3 regions of the Streptomyces sp. NBC_00328 genome follow, and region 3 is predicted to be linked to each of the others. Evidence: riboswitches for the same ligand, from Rfam matches in the RefSeq annotation. Region 3 holds a riboswitch; each other region holds the start of a gene.
What was found. Region 3 has a riboswitch for cyclic di-AMP ahead of OG485_RS18930 (transglycosylase family protein). Riboswitches for the same ligand answer to the same signal wherever they lie in the genome.
Positions count from the first base shown of each region.

Region 1: it holds a riboswitch for cyclic di-AMP, as region 3 does, so the genes downstream of both, OG485_RS36275 (M23 family metallopeptidase) here and OG485_RS18930 (transglycosylase family protein) in region 3, are expected to answer to the same signal.
Region 2: it holds a riboswitch for cyclic di-AMP, as region 3 does, so the genes downstream of both, OG485_RS31355 (M23 family metallopeptidase) here and OG485_RS18930 (transglycosylase family protein) in region 3, are expected to answer to the same signal.

Region 1 covers NZ_CP108013.1:8,283,482-8,288,382, forward strand. Annotated here, with positions in the region: gene OG485_RS36255 (aspartate aminotransferase family protein) at 1-801, shown strand, start outside; gene OG485_RS36260 (helix-turn-helix domain-containing protein) at 946-1,584, shown strand; gene OG485_RS36265 (DUF6126 family protein) at 1,611-1,727, shown strand; gene OG485_RS36270 (tyrosine-protein phosphatase) at 1,750-2,547, opposite strand; cyclic di-AMP (ydaO/yuaA leader) riboswitch at 3,189-3,351, shown strand; gene OG485_RS36275 (M23 family metallopeptidase) at 3,356-4,342, shown strand; gene OG485_RS36280 (SGNH/GDSL hydrolase family protein) at 4,614-4,901, shown strand, end outside.
Region 2 covers NZ_CP108013.1:7,132,844-7,137,744, reverse strand. Annotated here, with positions in the region: gene OG485_RS31360 (GntR family transcriptional regulator) at 108-800, opposite strand; gene OG485_RS31355 (M23 family metallopeptidase) at 997-1,764, opposite strand; cyclic di-AMP (ydaO/yuaA leader) riboswitch at 1,777-1,936, opposite strand; gene OG485_RS31350 (M16 family metallopeptidase) at 2,152-3,540, opposite strand; gene OG485_RS31345 (M16 family metallopeptidase) at 3,537-4,898, opposite strand.
Region 3 covers NZ_CP108013.1:4,342,844-4,347,744, forward strand. Annotated here, with positions in the region: gene OG485_RS18915 (DUF501 domain-containing protein) at 1-482, opposite strand, end outside; gene OG485_RS18920 (FtsB family cell division protein) at 522-998, opposite strand; gene eno (phosphopyruvate hydratase) at 1,150-2,436, opposite strand; gene OG485_RS18930 (transglycosylase family protein) at 2,799-3,506, opposite strand; cyclic di-AMP (ydaO/yuaA leader) riboswitch at 3,511-3,705, opposite strand; gene OG485_RS18935 (transglycosylase family protein) at 3,889-4,785, opposite strand.

The DNA of each region.
Region 1 (4,901 bases), 3.9 Mb from region 3:
GGCGACGTCGCCGCGCTCATCGTGGAGCCGATCCAGGGGAAAGGCGTCCACGAGTCCCCGCCCGGATATCTGCGTGCCGCCCAGGAGTTGCTGCACCGGCACAAGGCACTGCTCATCGCGGACGAGGTGCAGACCGGCCTCGGCCGGACCGGGGACTTCTACGCCTACCAGCACGAGGAGGGGGTCGAACCGGACCTGGTGTGTGTCGCCAAGGCGCTCTCCGGCGGATACGTGCCGGTCGGCGCGACCCTCGGAAAGGACTGGATCTTCAAGAAGGTCTACTCCTCCATGGACCGGGTCCTCGTGCACTCGGCGAGCTTCGGCTCCAACGCACAGGCCATGGCGGCGGGGCTCGCGGTGCTCTCCGTGATGGAGAACGAGCAGACCGTCGCCCACGCACGGATCACCGGGGAACTGCTGAAGTCCCGGCTGGCGGCCCTGGTCGACCGCTACGAGCTGCTCAGCGAGGTGCGCGGGCGGGGTCTGATGATCGGCATCGAGTTCGGCCGGCCCGCGTCGCTCAAGCTGCGCGGCCGCTGGAGCATGCTGCAGGCCGCGCGCAAGGGTCTGTTCGCGCAGATGGTCGTCGTGCCGCTGCTCCAGCGGCACCACATCCTCACCCAGGTCTCCGGCGACCACCTGGAGGTGATCAAGCTGATCCCGCCGCTGGTCATCGACGAGCGGGATGTCGACCGGTTCGTGGAGGCCTTCACCGCGGTGATGGAGGACGCGCACAACGGCGGCGGGCTGATGTGGGACTTCGGGAAGACGCTGGTGAAGCAGGCGGTGGCGAACCGCTGAGACCCGGCCGCACCGGCGGTCGCCGCGAGGCTCGCGGGCGCGACCGGCGAGGCGGCCCGGGTGCGGTGGACCGTGTCCGGCGAGGTTCTTTGCCTCTGGGGCAAGAAAATTGCCCCAGAGGTAATTGTTTGGCTCAATGGTCCTATGAGCCCTGCCGACACAGGGGCGGCCGACGAGCCGTCCGCCGAGCTGCACGCCGTGGCGCCCCGGCTCCGCGCCCTGCGCCGCAGCGCCTCCCTCACGCTGGAGGCAGCCGCCCGCGCGGCCGGACTCTCGCCCGCCCATCTCTCCCGGCTGGAGACCGGACAGCGCCAGCCCTCGCTGCCGATGCTGCTCACGCTGGCCCGTGTCTACGGTACGACGGTCTCGGAACTGCTCGGCGAGGCGGTCCCCGACCGTGACGCGATCGTACGGGCCGCCGCCATGGAACCGGCCCCGGCCGGGGGCTGGACCTACTGGCAGGCGGGCTCCGCGGGCCGCGGCATGCAGGCGCTGCGCGTGCACGTCCCCTACGGTTCGCAGGGCGACATCGTGCGCGTCCACCCGGGCGAGGAGTGGCTGTACGTCCTCCGGGGGCGGCTCAGTCTGCGCCTCGGGGACACCGCGCACGTCCTCGCTCCGGGAGACAGCGCCCACTTCGACTCGCTGACCCCGCACCGCATCGCCGCCGCCGAGCGCGACGGAGCCGAGCTCCTCTTCGTACACACCCTGCTGCAGAGCCCCGTCGCCGCGCTGTGCCTCGGCCCGGCGACGGGCCACCCCACCTCGGGAGAGACGTCATGACCGAACCCACAGAACGCCGCCGCTCCATGGAGGACAGGTTCCCGCGCGCCCTGTGGGTGCGGCTGATCATCTACGTCGCCGTCGGCCACCTGTTCGCGGCCTTCATCTACCTGCTCTTCACGCTGGGCGCGCAGAACCAGTAGGGAACCCGGTCCGGCGGGCGGCTCAGTCCAGGAGCCGCCCGCGCAGGCGCTCCCGCAGCTCCGGCGTCAGTCCCAGGCCCTGCTCCAGATAGACCTCGACGCTGCCCCAGGTCTCCTCGATCGTCTCGAAGGCGGCTGTCAGGTACGCGGCGCGCGCGTCGAACAGCGGGCTGAGCAGTTCCATCACCTCGGGGGAGTAGGCGCCGGCCGAGGAGCCGTTGCGGTGCACCTTGTAACGGCGGTGCGCGGCGTTCGACTCCAGGTAGTCGGCCACGATCGCCTCACGCTCGACGCCGAGGGCGAGCAGGGTGACCGCGATGGACAGCCCGGCGCGGTCCTTCCCCGCCGCGCAGTGCATCAGCGCGGGCACGCTGTCGTCGGCCAGGGCGTGCAGCACCTGGGAGTGCTCGGCCGTGCGTTCCTTGATGATCGTGCGGTAGGAGTTGATCATCCGGTTCTCGGCCTTGCCGTCGCCGAGGATCGCGCGCAGCTGGTCGAGATCGCCGTCGCGGACCATCTTCCAGAACTCGCTGCCGTCCGCCGGGTCGCTCAGCGGGAGGTTCACGTTCCGCACGCCCGGCAGTTCGACGTCCGGGCCCTCCAGCTTCTGGTCCGCGGCATTGCGGAAGTCGAAGATCGTGTGGAGACCCAGAGAGGCGAGGAACGCGGCGTCCTCCTCCGTGGCGTGGGCGAGGTGGCCGCTGCGGAACAGGTGCCCATAACGCACTCGCCGGCCGTCCGCGGTGGGCAGTCCGCCCACGTCGCGGAAGTTGCGCACTCCGCCGAGATCGGGCTCGGTCGACGGGACCTGCTGCGTCACGGGGGCTCCTCCCATTCGGCCGCCGGCGTCGCCGTGCTGGACTCGGCGCCGCTCGTCGGCAGTTGTACCGGCTCGCGCTCCCGACGATACGACATGGGTTCCTCGGGCAATGAGTTGTCCACGGCCGACGACTTCCGGACGGAACGCCCTGGAAGCGGCGCATTGCGACATCTGACGTCGAGTGCGTGTTCGAATTCTGCGATGGATCGGTCGCACGCCTCCGGCCGTATCGGCCCCGTGGGGCAATTGAGGCGAAACGCGGCATTCGGGAGTGCCGTTTTGTGCGCCATTCCGAGCAGGGGTCCGAATGTGCCGGATATCCGCGCGTGCAGCATCTGTCTGTTCTGTCCGAATAGGTGCCTTCGTGGCAACTGGCCCTGGAATAGGGCGCCCTGGGGTGAGTCGCGTGAGGAGCGTCATATTCGTGACGATGCGTTGCCGTCCTCATTTCTCAACCTGCCCGGATTTTCAGGTGGGTTGAGAGGCCGGGAAGATCGTCACTCCACGGAGGGTGACGGTGGTTTCCGCATGGATCAAGAAAGGCGAGCGCACAGAAACCGCACATAGTTGTCGACGCGCTCTCATGTCGCTTACGTTCTGCCTCAATCCGGACGGACGCCCAATCCTGCCGCCGCCCGGAATCCGCACACTCACCCGTACACGGCAGGAGCGGGGGACCCACAGGTTCCGCGCCTGGTCCGGTTCTTTTTCCGGAACAGGCTAGGGGTACAGCCGCGCAGCAGCGTGGCCGGGCATCTCCAGCCCGCACCCGACAGCTCACCCCGCAGGCGCCGGAGAGGAATTCGTCATGCCCGCGAAGGGTAAGCACCGCCGTCCCAAGTCCTTGCGTTTCACCCGCTCGATCGCCGTGGCCGGAACCGGTGGCGCCGCACTCGCGCTGCCCCTGATGGGAGCCACCGGCGCCCACGCCGCGACCCCGGCCACCGCCGTCGCGCACCACGTCGAGAAGGCCGCGAGCGCCGTTCCCGCGAAGAAGGCCGCCAAGGCCGCCGGGACGAAGACGTACGCGGTGAGGTCCGGGGACTACCTCTCGAAGATCGCCGACGAGCAGAACGTCAGCGGCGGCTGGAAGAAGATCTACGCCGACAACCGCTCCTCCATCGGCGGCGACCCGTCGCTGATCCACCCCGGTCTGAAGCTGTCGCTCGGCAAGAAGGCCGCCGCCCACTCGGCCACGCACTCGGCCACGCACTCGGCCACGCACTCGGCCACGCACTCGGCCACGCACTCGGCCACGCACTCGGCCACCCGGACGACCACCTCGGCGAAGTCCGGCCAGGCGACCCCGGCCGCCGACCCGGCCCCCTCCGGCAACGCTTCCACCGGCGCCGCTTCCACCGAAGCCCCTTCCACGGGTACCTCTTCCGGCTACACCCTGCCGGTCGCGAGCAGCTCCGTCGGCACCGGTTACAAGGTGGCGGGCAGCATGTGGTCCAGCGGCTACCACACGGGCGTGGACTTCGTGATCCCGACCGGCACCACGCTCAAGTCCATCGCCGCGGGCACGGTCGTCTCCGCGGGCTGGGGCGGCGCCTACGGAAACCAGGTCGTCATCCAGCACGCCGACGGCAAGTACTCCCAGTACGCCCACATGTCGTCGCTGTCCGTCTCGGCGGGGCAGACCGTCACCGAGGGGCAGCAGATAGGTCTCTCCGGCGCCACGGGCAACGTGACCGGACCGCACCTGCACTTCGAGATCCGCACCACGCCGGACTACGGCTCCGACATCGACCCGGTCGCGTACCTGCGCTCGCACGGTGTCGCCGTGGGCTGACACCCCCCGCCTCCTGCTCCTGACGGCAGGAAGACCTCCGAAGGCCGGACCCCACGATCCCCCGGGTCCGGCCTTCGGTGTGCCCGCGGCAACGGCCTCTGGGCGATCGCTGCCTCAACATCCTTGACGCGAGCCCTATTCCAGAGTTGACCAATGCTTGGCGAGTGGCTTATCTCACCGGCCGTCAACCCTTCCCTACGGTCGCGTAGCTCACATCAAAAGGTGAATCATGCTCCATGTGGCAGACGATTCGAAGAGTGACAACAGATCAGTGATCGGGTCGTACGTGGCGGTGGGGGACAGCTTCACCGAGGGCGTCGGCGACCCTGGGCCCGACGGAGCGTTCGTCGGCTGGGCGGACCGGTTCGCGGTACTTCTCGCGGACCGCAGGCCCGAAGGCGATTTCGACTACACCAACCTTGCCGTGCGCGGCAAACTGCTCGACCAGATCGTCGAGTCCCAGCTCCAGAGGGCCAAGGAACTCGGCCCGGACCTGGTCTCGTTCTGCGCCGGCGGCAACGACATCATCCGCCCCGGCACCGACCCCGACGAGGTCGCC
Region 2 (4,901 bases), 2.8 Mb from region 3:
GCACCATGACCACGGGAATGGCGTGCGCCGAAATTCCGGACACACGCATAAAAGGGCATCAGAAATGAGCCCCTGCCGAATATCCCTCTTTGTATACGGCGCCCGTGTTAATGACGCGGGCCCGTCATGTTTACGGGATGTTGCGAACTTCTCACACGGTCCGGCCGGTCGCCGCCGGGAAATCGGAGCCGGTGCGCGGCCGTGGCGCGCTCGGTGTGCAGGGCCGTGATCGCGCGGGCCCGCTCACTGTCCCCGCGGGCGACCGCGTCCACGATGCCGCCGTGCTCCGCCCAGGACTCCGCGGGGTCGGCCGGCGCCTCCACCGAGTACATCCAGGCGATCTTGTGACGCAGCTGGGCGAGCGTCGAGGTGAGCGCGGGGCTGCCGGACGCCTGCGCGAGCGTCTCGTGGAACCAGCCGCCCAACGAGCGCAGATCCTCGCTGTGGCCTCGCCTTGAGCGCTCCTGCCCCAGCCTGACCAGACCTCGCAGCACCTTCAGGTGGGCCTCCGTGCGCCGCTGCGCGGCTCTCGCGGCACCCAGCGGTTCCAGCAGCATGCGCATCTCCAGGAGGTCCGCGGCCTCCAGCTCGGAGGGCTCCGCGACACACGCGCCCGCGTGCCGGCGGGTGACCACGAACCCCTCGGCCTCCAGCGTGCGCAGGGCCTCGCGCACGGGGACGCGCGAGACGCCGTACCGGCGTGCGAGCAGTTCCTCGGTGAGGCGGCCGCCGCGCTCGTAGACACCCGCGACGATGTCGTCACGGATCGCCGTGCACACCGAGTGCGCCGGAATACGCATGACCGACCTCCGCTTTAATCCCCGTGAAACGCCGTCGATTGACGCTTGTTCAGTGACTCTATTGCAGGAAGCCTGAATTTCCGATGGCAGGCCTGAATCCATGGATATTTTTTGGACAGACGGCATCCGGAAACGACGATGCCCCGGCTCGGTGAGCCGGGGCATCGAAAGCGGTGAAGAAGCCGCGAAGCGGTCGTCAGACGTTGACGCCGTGCGAGCGCAGGTACGCGACCGGGTCCATGTCCGATCCGTACTCGGCGGTCGTACGGGCCTCGAAGTGAAGGTGCGGACCGGTGGTGTTGCCCGTGTCCCCCGACAGAGCGATCTGCTGCCCCGGAGTGACCGTCTGCCCCACGGACACACCGATGGACGAGAGGTGGCCGTACATGGTGTACGTGCCGTCGTGCATCTTGATCACGACTTGATTGCCGTAGGCGCCGCCCCAGCCGGCCGTGACCACCGTGCCGGAGCCGACGGCGTGGACCGAGGTGCCGGACGCGGCGTGGAAGTCGACGCCGGTGTGGCTGCCGGAGGACCAGAGGCTGCTGCTGGCCTGGTAGCCGGTGGAGACGTACGAACCGGTGATCGGCATGACGAACGTGTTCAGGCGCTTGCGCTCGGCCTCACGGGCGGCGCGCTCCTTGGTCTCGCGCAGCTTCTGGGCCTGCTCCGCGGCCTGCTTGCGCGCGGTCTGCTCGGCCTGCTTGCGCGCGGCGGCCTCGTCGGCGGCGCGCAGCTGCGCGAAGGCCTGGGCGTCGATCTGGTCGGCGACCGTGTCGTTGAGCGTGACGGTCTGGGTCAGCCCGGTCTGCTCGACGGAGGCTTCCGCGGCGAACGCGGGGCCGGCCAGGGTTCCGATGACACCGGTGGTGGTGAGCGCCGCGACCCCGACGGCGGTCGTGGTGGTCGTGCTGTGCACGCGGCTCGTACGACGGTGCTTGCCGGTGCCACAGGTGAACGCCATGTAGGGGCTGATCCTTTCCTTCCCTCTCGCCTACCGGGTTAGCTGACGGGTTCGGAGCAGGAAGGTCTCCTACGGGCTCCCTCCGGAGAGGGCGTCCGATTCACCCCAGGGACTACGTGTGGGTCCCCGGCTCCCCTGACTCGCGTCATGGGGGACTCGGCGATGACTGTCCGGTGCCGCGGGCGCGGCGCACTGCGTGACGAACAGCCGCACTGACGCTAAGCGGGGCAACTTTCGAACAACAAACGGATCACGATTTTTGTAACGCATCCCACAGGGCAGAACGGTGGCCGTCATACGAATACGGACATCTTGGGAGCGGCTTCCGGAAAAGGGAGGGCCCTGACGGCTCTTCAGCCGTCAGGGCCCTGACGCGTCGCACGGGCTCTACTCGGCTGCCACCACGGTGACTTCACCGATTCCGAGGGCCCTGACCGGCTCCGCGATCTGCGCCGCGTCGCCCACCAGGACGGTCACCAGACGGTCCGTCGGGAAGGCGCTCACGGCCGCCGCGGTGGCCTCCACGGTGCCGGTGGCGGCCAGTTGCCGGTAGAGCGTCGCCTGATAGTCGTCCGGCAGGTGCTGCTCGACCTGGTCCGCGAGCGTGCTCGCGACCGCCGCGGCCGTCTCGAACTTGAGGGGCGCGACGCCCACCAGGTTCTGCACGGCGACGTCGCGCTCCGCGTCGGTCAGGCCCTCCGCCGCGAGGGTGCGCAACACCGTCCACAGGTCGTCGAGCGCAGGACCGGTGTTGGGGGTGTCGACCGAGCCGCTGATGGCGAGCATCGCGGCACCCGTGCCGTCCGGCGCGGAACGCAGGACCTGTCCGAACGCCCGCACTCCGTAGGTGTAGCCCTTCTCCTCGCGCAGGACGCGGTCCAGGCGCGAGGTGAGGGTGCCGCCGAGGCAGTAGGTGCCGAGGACCTGCGCGGGCCACACGCGGTCGTGCCGGTCGGCGCCGACCCGGCCGATGAGCAGCTGCGTCTGGACGGCACCGGGGCGGTCGACGATGATCACACGGCCGGTGTCGTCGGCGCTCACCGGCGGCACGGGGCGCGGCTGGGCGGCCGAGCCGGTCCAGGAGCCGAGCGTGTCGGCGAGCAGTTCGTCGAGATCGACATCGGTCAGGTCGCCGACGACGACGGCGGTGGCCGTGGCGGGGCGCACGTGCCTCTCGTAGAACGCGCGAACGGCCGACGCGTCGATGTTCTGGACGGTCTCCTCGGTGCCCTGCCGCGGGCGTGCCATGCGCACGCTCGCCGGGAACAGCTCCTTGGAGAGCTCCTTGGCGGCACGGCGGGCGGGGTTGGCCGTCTCGTGCGGGATCTCGTCCAGCCGGTTGGTCACCAGCCGCTCGACCTCGCTGTCCGCGAACGCGGGGGCCCGCAGGGCGTCGGCGAGCAGGCCGAGGGCCTTGGCCAGGCGCGAGACGGGCACTTCGAGGGACAGGCGCACACCGGGGTGGTCGGCGTGCGCGTCGAGCGTGGCGCCGCAGCGCTCCAGTTCGGCGGCGAAGTCCTCGGCCGAGTGCTTGTCGGTTCCCTCGGAGAAGGCGCGCGCCATGATCGTGGCGATGCCGTCCAGGCCCGCCGGCTCGGCGTCCAGCGGCGCGTCGAGGTTCACCTCGACGGCCACGACCTGCTGGCCGGGGCGATGACAGCGCAGCACGGTCAGACCGTTGTCCAGGGTGCCCCGCTCGGGGGCGGGGAACGCCCACGGCTTCGGCTGGCCGGCCTGGGGCTGCGGGTGGAAGTCCATGGTGGCGAGCTCGGTCACTTCGCCGCCTCCTCGTCGGTCTCGTCGGCGGAGTCAGCCGCGTCGGCTGCTTCGGCGGTGGTCGGCTCGTAGACGAGCACCGCGCGGTTGTCGGGGCGCAGGCGGGCCTTGGCGGCCTCCCGGACCTCGTCCGCCGTGACGTCGAGAACGCGCTGCACGGCGGTCAGGGCGAGCTGCGGGTCGCCGAACAGGACGGCGTACCGGCACAGTTCGTCGGCGCGGCCCGCCACGGTGCCGAGCCGGTCGAGCCATTCGCGCTCCAACTGGGCCTGGGCGCGCTCCATCTCACCGGCCGTGGGACCCTCCTCGGCGAACCGGGCGAGCTCCTCGTCGACGGCGGCCTCGATGACCGGGACCTCGACGTCGCCGGACGTCTTCACGTCCAGCCACCCCAGGGAGGGCGCTCCGGCGAGCCGCAGCAGGCCGAACCCGGCCGCGACGGCGGTGCGGTCACGGCGTACGAGCCGGTTGTAGAGCCGGGAGGACTCGCCGCCGCCGAGGACGGTGAGCGCCAGGTCGGCCGCGTCGCACGCGCGCGTGCCGTCCTCCGGGAGCCGGTAGGCGGCCATCAGGGCGCGCGCCGGTACGTCCTCCTCGACGACCTCGCGCACCTGCTCGCCGATGATGTCGGGAAGCGAGCCGTCCCGCGGGGCGGGCTTGCCGTCGTGCCCGGGGATGGAGCCGAAGTACTTCTCGACCCAGGCGAGCGTCTGCTCCGGGTCGATGTCGCCGACGACCGACAGGACCGCGTTGTTGGGCGCGTAGTTGGTGCGGAAGAACGCGCGGGCGTCCTCCAGGGTGGCCGCGTCCAGGTCCGTCATCGACCCGATCGGGGTGTGGTGGTACGGGTGGCCCTCGGGGTACGAGAGCGCGGTGAGCTTCTCGAAGGCGGTGCCGTACGGCACGTTGTCGTAACGCTGCCGGCGCTCGTTCTTCACGACGTCGCGCTGGTTCTCCATGGACTCGTCGTCCAGTGCCGCGAGCAGCGAGCCCATGCGGTCGGCCTCCAGCCAGAGGGCGAGCTCCAGCTGGTGGGCGGGCATGGTCTCGAAGTAGTTGGTGCGCTCGAAACTCGTCGTGCCGTTGAGGGAGCCGCCGGCGCCCTGGACGAGTTCGAAGTGACCGTTGCCGTGGACCTGCTTGGAGCCCTGGAACATCAGGTGCTCGAAGAGGTGGGCGAGACCGGTCCGGCCCTTGACCTCGTGGCGCGAGCCGACGTCGTACCAGAGGCACACCGCGGCGACCGGGGTCAGATGGTCCTCGGAGAGCACCACGCGCAGGCCGTTGGCCAGGCGGTGCTCGGTCGCTGTCAGGCCGCCGGAGCCTGCCTCAGCTGTGGCCGTGTGACCCATGGGCATGTA
Region 3 (4,901 bases):
CACTCGGGCAGCATCGCGATGGCCTCGTCGCCGAGCGGGTTGACGCCCGGCCCGGCGGCCAGCGAGTGCGCCACCAGGACGTGCAGGCACTTCACCCGGTCCGGCATGCCGCCCGCGCTCGGGAAGCCCTCCAGGACCTCGATGGCGTCACGGCGCGCGATGTAGTCCTCGTGGGCGGCGCGGTAGGCCGCGGCCAGCTCGGGGTCGGTGGCCAGCCGTTCGGTCATCTCCTTCATGACGCCGTTGGCCTCCAGCGTCCCGATCGCGGACGCGGCCCGCGGGCACGTCAGGTAGTACGTGGTCGGGAACGGCGTCCCGTCGGGGAGGCGGGGCGCCGTCTCCACCACGTCCGGCTGGCCGCAGGGGCAGCGGTGCACGATCGCGCGCAGCCCGCGCGGCGGCCGTCCGAGCTGCTGCTTGAAGGCCTCGACGTCGGCGTCGGTGGGCTCGGTGCGCGGGGTGGTGGGCGGTGGCGTTTCCATGCCGTGAGTCACGTGTCTTTCTGGTCAGTTCATGGGGCGTCAGCGGTCGGCGGCGTCGGATTTGTCCACGCCGTCCCACACATTGGTGTACCAGGGGCGGTCGGCGGCGCCCCGCTCGGCACGGGACTGCTTCGCGGCGTCCGGGTCGATCACGACGTACCCGGTCTCGCCCGGCATCACATAGTGCAGCCGCTGCCGGATCTGCTGCTTGGCGTACGCGTCGTCCTGCCAGCGCGCCTTGAGGTCGCGCAGCTGCTCGACCCGCTGCCGGGCCTGCTCCCGCTGCCGCTCCACGTCGCCGATCTGGGCGCGCTGGGAGACGTACTGCCGCATCGGGTAGGCGAGGGCGACGATCAGGGAGCACAGGACCATGGCGAGCAGCGCGGCCCGGCCGGTCAGCCGGGAGCGGCGCGCCTGCCGCTTGGTCTGGGAGCGGTACACCCTGGCCGCCGTCTGCTCGCCGAGCAGCTTCAGCCTGGTCGAGGTGGAGAACCGGTCCCGGTCCTTCACGGCCATGAGTCCCGCCTCCCCACTACCGGCCCGCCGCGCGGGCCCGTCACGTGCGTACGTCCCCGCACACGGTACGGGACCGGGTACGGGGACGTACGAAGGACGCTGCCTGAGCCGTGCGAGGGCTCAGGCCTCGCAGCCGTGCGAGGGCGAGGGCTCAGCCCTTGAAGCGCGGGAAGGCGCTGCGGCCGGCGTAGACCGCGGCGTCGTCGAGGATCTCCTCGATGCGCAGGAGCTGGTTGTACTTGGCGACACGGTCCGAGCGGGCCGGGGCACCGGTCTTGATCTGACCGCAGTTCACGGCGACCGCGAGGTCGGCGATGGTGACGTCCTCGGTCTCGCCGGAGCGGTGGGACATCATGCACTTGAAGCCGTTGCGCTGGGCCAGCTCGACGGCGTCCAGGGTCTCGGTCAGCGAGCCGATCTGGTTGACCTTGACGAGCAGGGCGTTGGCGGAGCCCTCCTCGATGCCGCGGGCCAGGCGCTCCGGGTTGGTGACGAAGAGGTCGTCGCCGACGATCTGGACCTTGTCGCCCAGCTGGTCGGTGATGATCTTCCAGCCGGCCCAGTCGTCCTCGAACAGCGGGTCCTCGATGGAGACGAGCGGGTACGCCGCGACGAGCTCGGCGTAGTACTCGGTCATCTCGGCGGCGGAGCGCTCCTTGCCCTCGAAGGTGTAGACGCCGTCCTTGTAGAACTCGGAGGCGGCGACGTCGAGGGCGAGGGCGATCTGCTCGCCGGGGGTGTAGCCGGCCTCCTTGATGGCCTCGAGGATGAGGTCGAGGGCGGCGCGGTTCGACTCCAGGTTCGGGGCGAAGCCGCCCTCGTCGCCGAGGCCGGTGGACAGGCCCTTGGTCTTCAGCACCTTCTTGAGGGTGTGGTAGACCTCAGCGCCCCAGCGCAGGGCCTCGGAGAAGGACTCCGCGCCGATCGGGGCGATCATGAACTCCTGGATGTCCACGTTGGAGTCGGCGTGCGACCCGCCGTTCAGGATGTTCATCATCGGAACGGGCAGCAGGTGCGCGTTCGGGCCGCCCAGGTAGCGGAAGAGCGGCAGGTCGGACGCCTCGGAGGCGGCGTGCGCGACGGCGAGCGAGACGCCGAGGATGGCGTTGGCGCCGAGCGAGCCCTTGTTGTCGGTGGCGTCCAGGTCGAACATGGCCTGGTCGATCAGGCGCTGCTCGGTGGCGTCGTAGCCGACGAGCTCCGGGCCGATCTGCTCGATGACGGCGAGGACGGCCTTCTCGACACCCTTGCCGTGGTAGCGGTTGGGGTCACCGTCGCGAAGCTCGATGGCCTCGAAGGCTCCGGTGGAGGCGCCGGACGGAACGGCGGCACGACCCGTGCTGCCGTCGTCGAGGCCGACCTCGACCTCGACCGTGGGGTTGCCTCGGGAGTCCAGGATTTCCCGGGCTACGACGACGTCGATGGACGGCACGAGCATCTCCTTTATGGGATGTGACACGGGTACGCAGGACTTGGCAGCCCTGCGGGATGAGCCTAACCGGCCCACGGGGATCGGCCAGCCGATCGACCACCCCTTGAGCGGAACTGAGCGTACATATTGTTCCTGAACGGAACAAAAAAAGAAATGAAAAACCCCGCTCCGGCGCGTGCGGGGGAACACGCACCGGAGCGGGGAGCCCGTGGGAACGGGGACCCTCACCGGGCCTTTCCCAAAAAGGCCCGGTTCGGGAGGGGAACTGTCGTCGGGCCGGAATCCGGCCCGGAAGGCACCCGCGCGCCGCCCGGGAGATGGCCGCCCTCCGCCGAAGGCGACCACACGGCACCGGCGCGCCGCGGTACTCAGCGCAGGTGCAGCTGCTGGCCCGGGTAGATGAAGTCGGCGTCGGCGACGATGTCCTTGTTCAGCTTGAACAGCTTCTGCCAGCCGCCCTTGACGTGCTTCTTCTCGGCGATCGAGCTGAGGGTGTCGCCCTTGACGACCTCGTACTCGCCGTCACCCTTCTTGACCTTCTTGCCGGTCGGGGTGGTGACGGTCTTCTGGACGGCGGGGCGCTCCGCGGAACGCGAGGCGGGCTGCTCCGTCGAACGGGTGGCCGGGGCGCTCTGCGAGGCGCTCGAGGAGGAGGAGGTGGACGGGGCCGCCGGGGCCGCCGGGGCCGAGCCGCCGCCGTAGGTGGTGCCGGACAGGCCGACACCGCAGGACGGCCAGGCGCCCTTGCCCTGCGCGGCGAGGACCTTCTCGCCGATGGTGATCTGCTGCGACTTCGACGCCTGGTCGGCGGTCGAGGCGTAGGCGGTGCCGCCGTACGCGGCCCAGGTGGAGGACGAGAACTGGAGTCCGCCGTAGTAGCCGTTGCCGGTGTTGATCGACCAGTTGCCGCCGGCCTCGCACTGGGCGACGGCGTCCCACTCGGAGGCGGTGGCGGCGGAGGCGCTGCCGGCCGCCATCAGCGGAGCGGCGATGGCGACACCGGTGACACCGGCGAGCGTGGCGACGCGGGTGGCCTTGTTCGGGCGGCGGTGCTTGCCCTTGCTGGAGAACAGCATGGAGAGATCCCCTCACCGACGCCTGCGAGGTGAGCTGTCGGGTTCGGGCCGGTTGAGTTGCCCGGCCGCGCTGCCTTCGGTCCTGTCTCCAGGACGTCCGACGCGCGGCTTCACCCCAAGCCGTTCCCGGATGTCTCTCAACTCCCGGGCCCGGCACTTACCTTGGGTCCCCCGCTCCTGCCTACGGCGCATGACGCGACGACTGTTCCCGTACGGCCGCTGGCAGGATTCGGCGTTGCGACCGTCGGGGCCCGCTGTGGCGAGCAGTCACGACCGTAAGCAGTCGATCGGCGGAAATTCAAAGACGATCAGGGCTTCTGAGACCCATGTCTCACTTGCATCAAATGGGACATTCCCCAGCGAACCAGGACGCGAACTCCCGCTAGTTTTGCACCGTTTCGGCAGTGTCCGCGATGCTCTGACCAGGTGCGACGAGGCCGGGAGCGCTGTCGGTCGCAGTCGCGTCGGCGGTGGGCAGGTCGGCCCATCCGCCTCCGAGGTCCAGCCCGCCGGAAACCTTCCAGAGGTTGCCGATGACGTCCGTGACGTCCGCGACGTACGCGGTGTCGCTCGAGGCGCTCGCGGCATGCCGCCCGGCGGTGCTGTCGGCGCTGCCGCCGGTCGCGCTCTCCGCGGCATCCCCGCCGCGGTGCCGCCCGGTGCCGGTGCTCGGGGTGTCGGAGGGGCTCGAAGAAGCATGCTTCTGACCGGACTTGGCCGATTTGCCACCCTTGCCGGTCGCCGCGTCCGAGCCGTCGGAGCTCTGCGAGGCGCTGGGCTCCGCGGTGCTGCCGGCCGCGTCCGAGGAGTCATCCGAATCAGACGAAGCGGAAGAATCACCTGAAGGTGACGTACTGGGCGAAGTCGCCAGTCCGGACGAGACGTACGAACCGGACTCGTCCTCGCCGTTCGAGGCATCGCCGGCCACGCCCGTGTCGACGCTGACGCCGGCCGCGTCCTTGCTGAGACCCGAGAGCGGCCCACAGGTCGGCCAGGCCGCGAGGCCCTTGTCGGCGAGCACCTTCTCGGCGACGGCTATCTGCTGCGAGCGGCTGGCCTGGTCGGCCCTCGGGGCGTAGTCGAGGCCGCCGTGCGCCTCCCAGTTCTCCTGGTCGAGCTGGAGGCCGCCGTAGTACCCGTTGCTCTGGTCGGCGCTCCACGCGCCACCGCTCTCACACTGCGCCACCCGGTCCCAGGTGTTCCCGTCGGCCGCGCTCGCGCTCGCCGCGGCGAGCAGCGGGATGACGATCGCCGATCCGGTCACCCCTGCGGCGACCATGAGTGCAGGGGCCTGACGAGGGCGACGGTGACGGCCGTTCCCGGAGAGCATACGAAAGCCTTTCGAGTGACAGCAGGGAGTACCGCGGCCCCTGTGAACCAAGAAGCGCAGGCGCC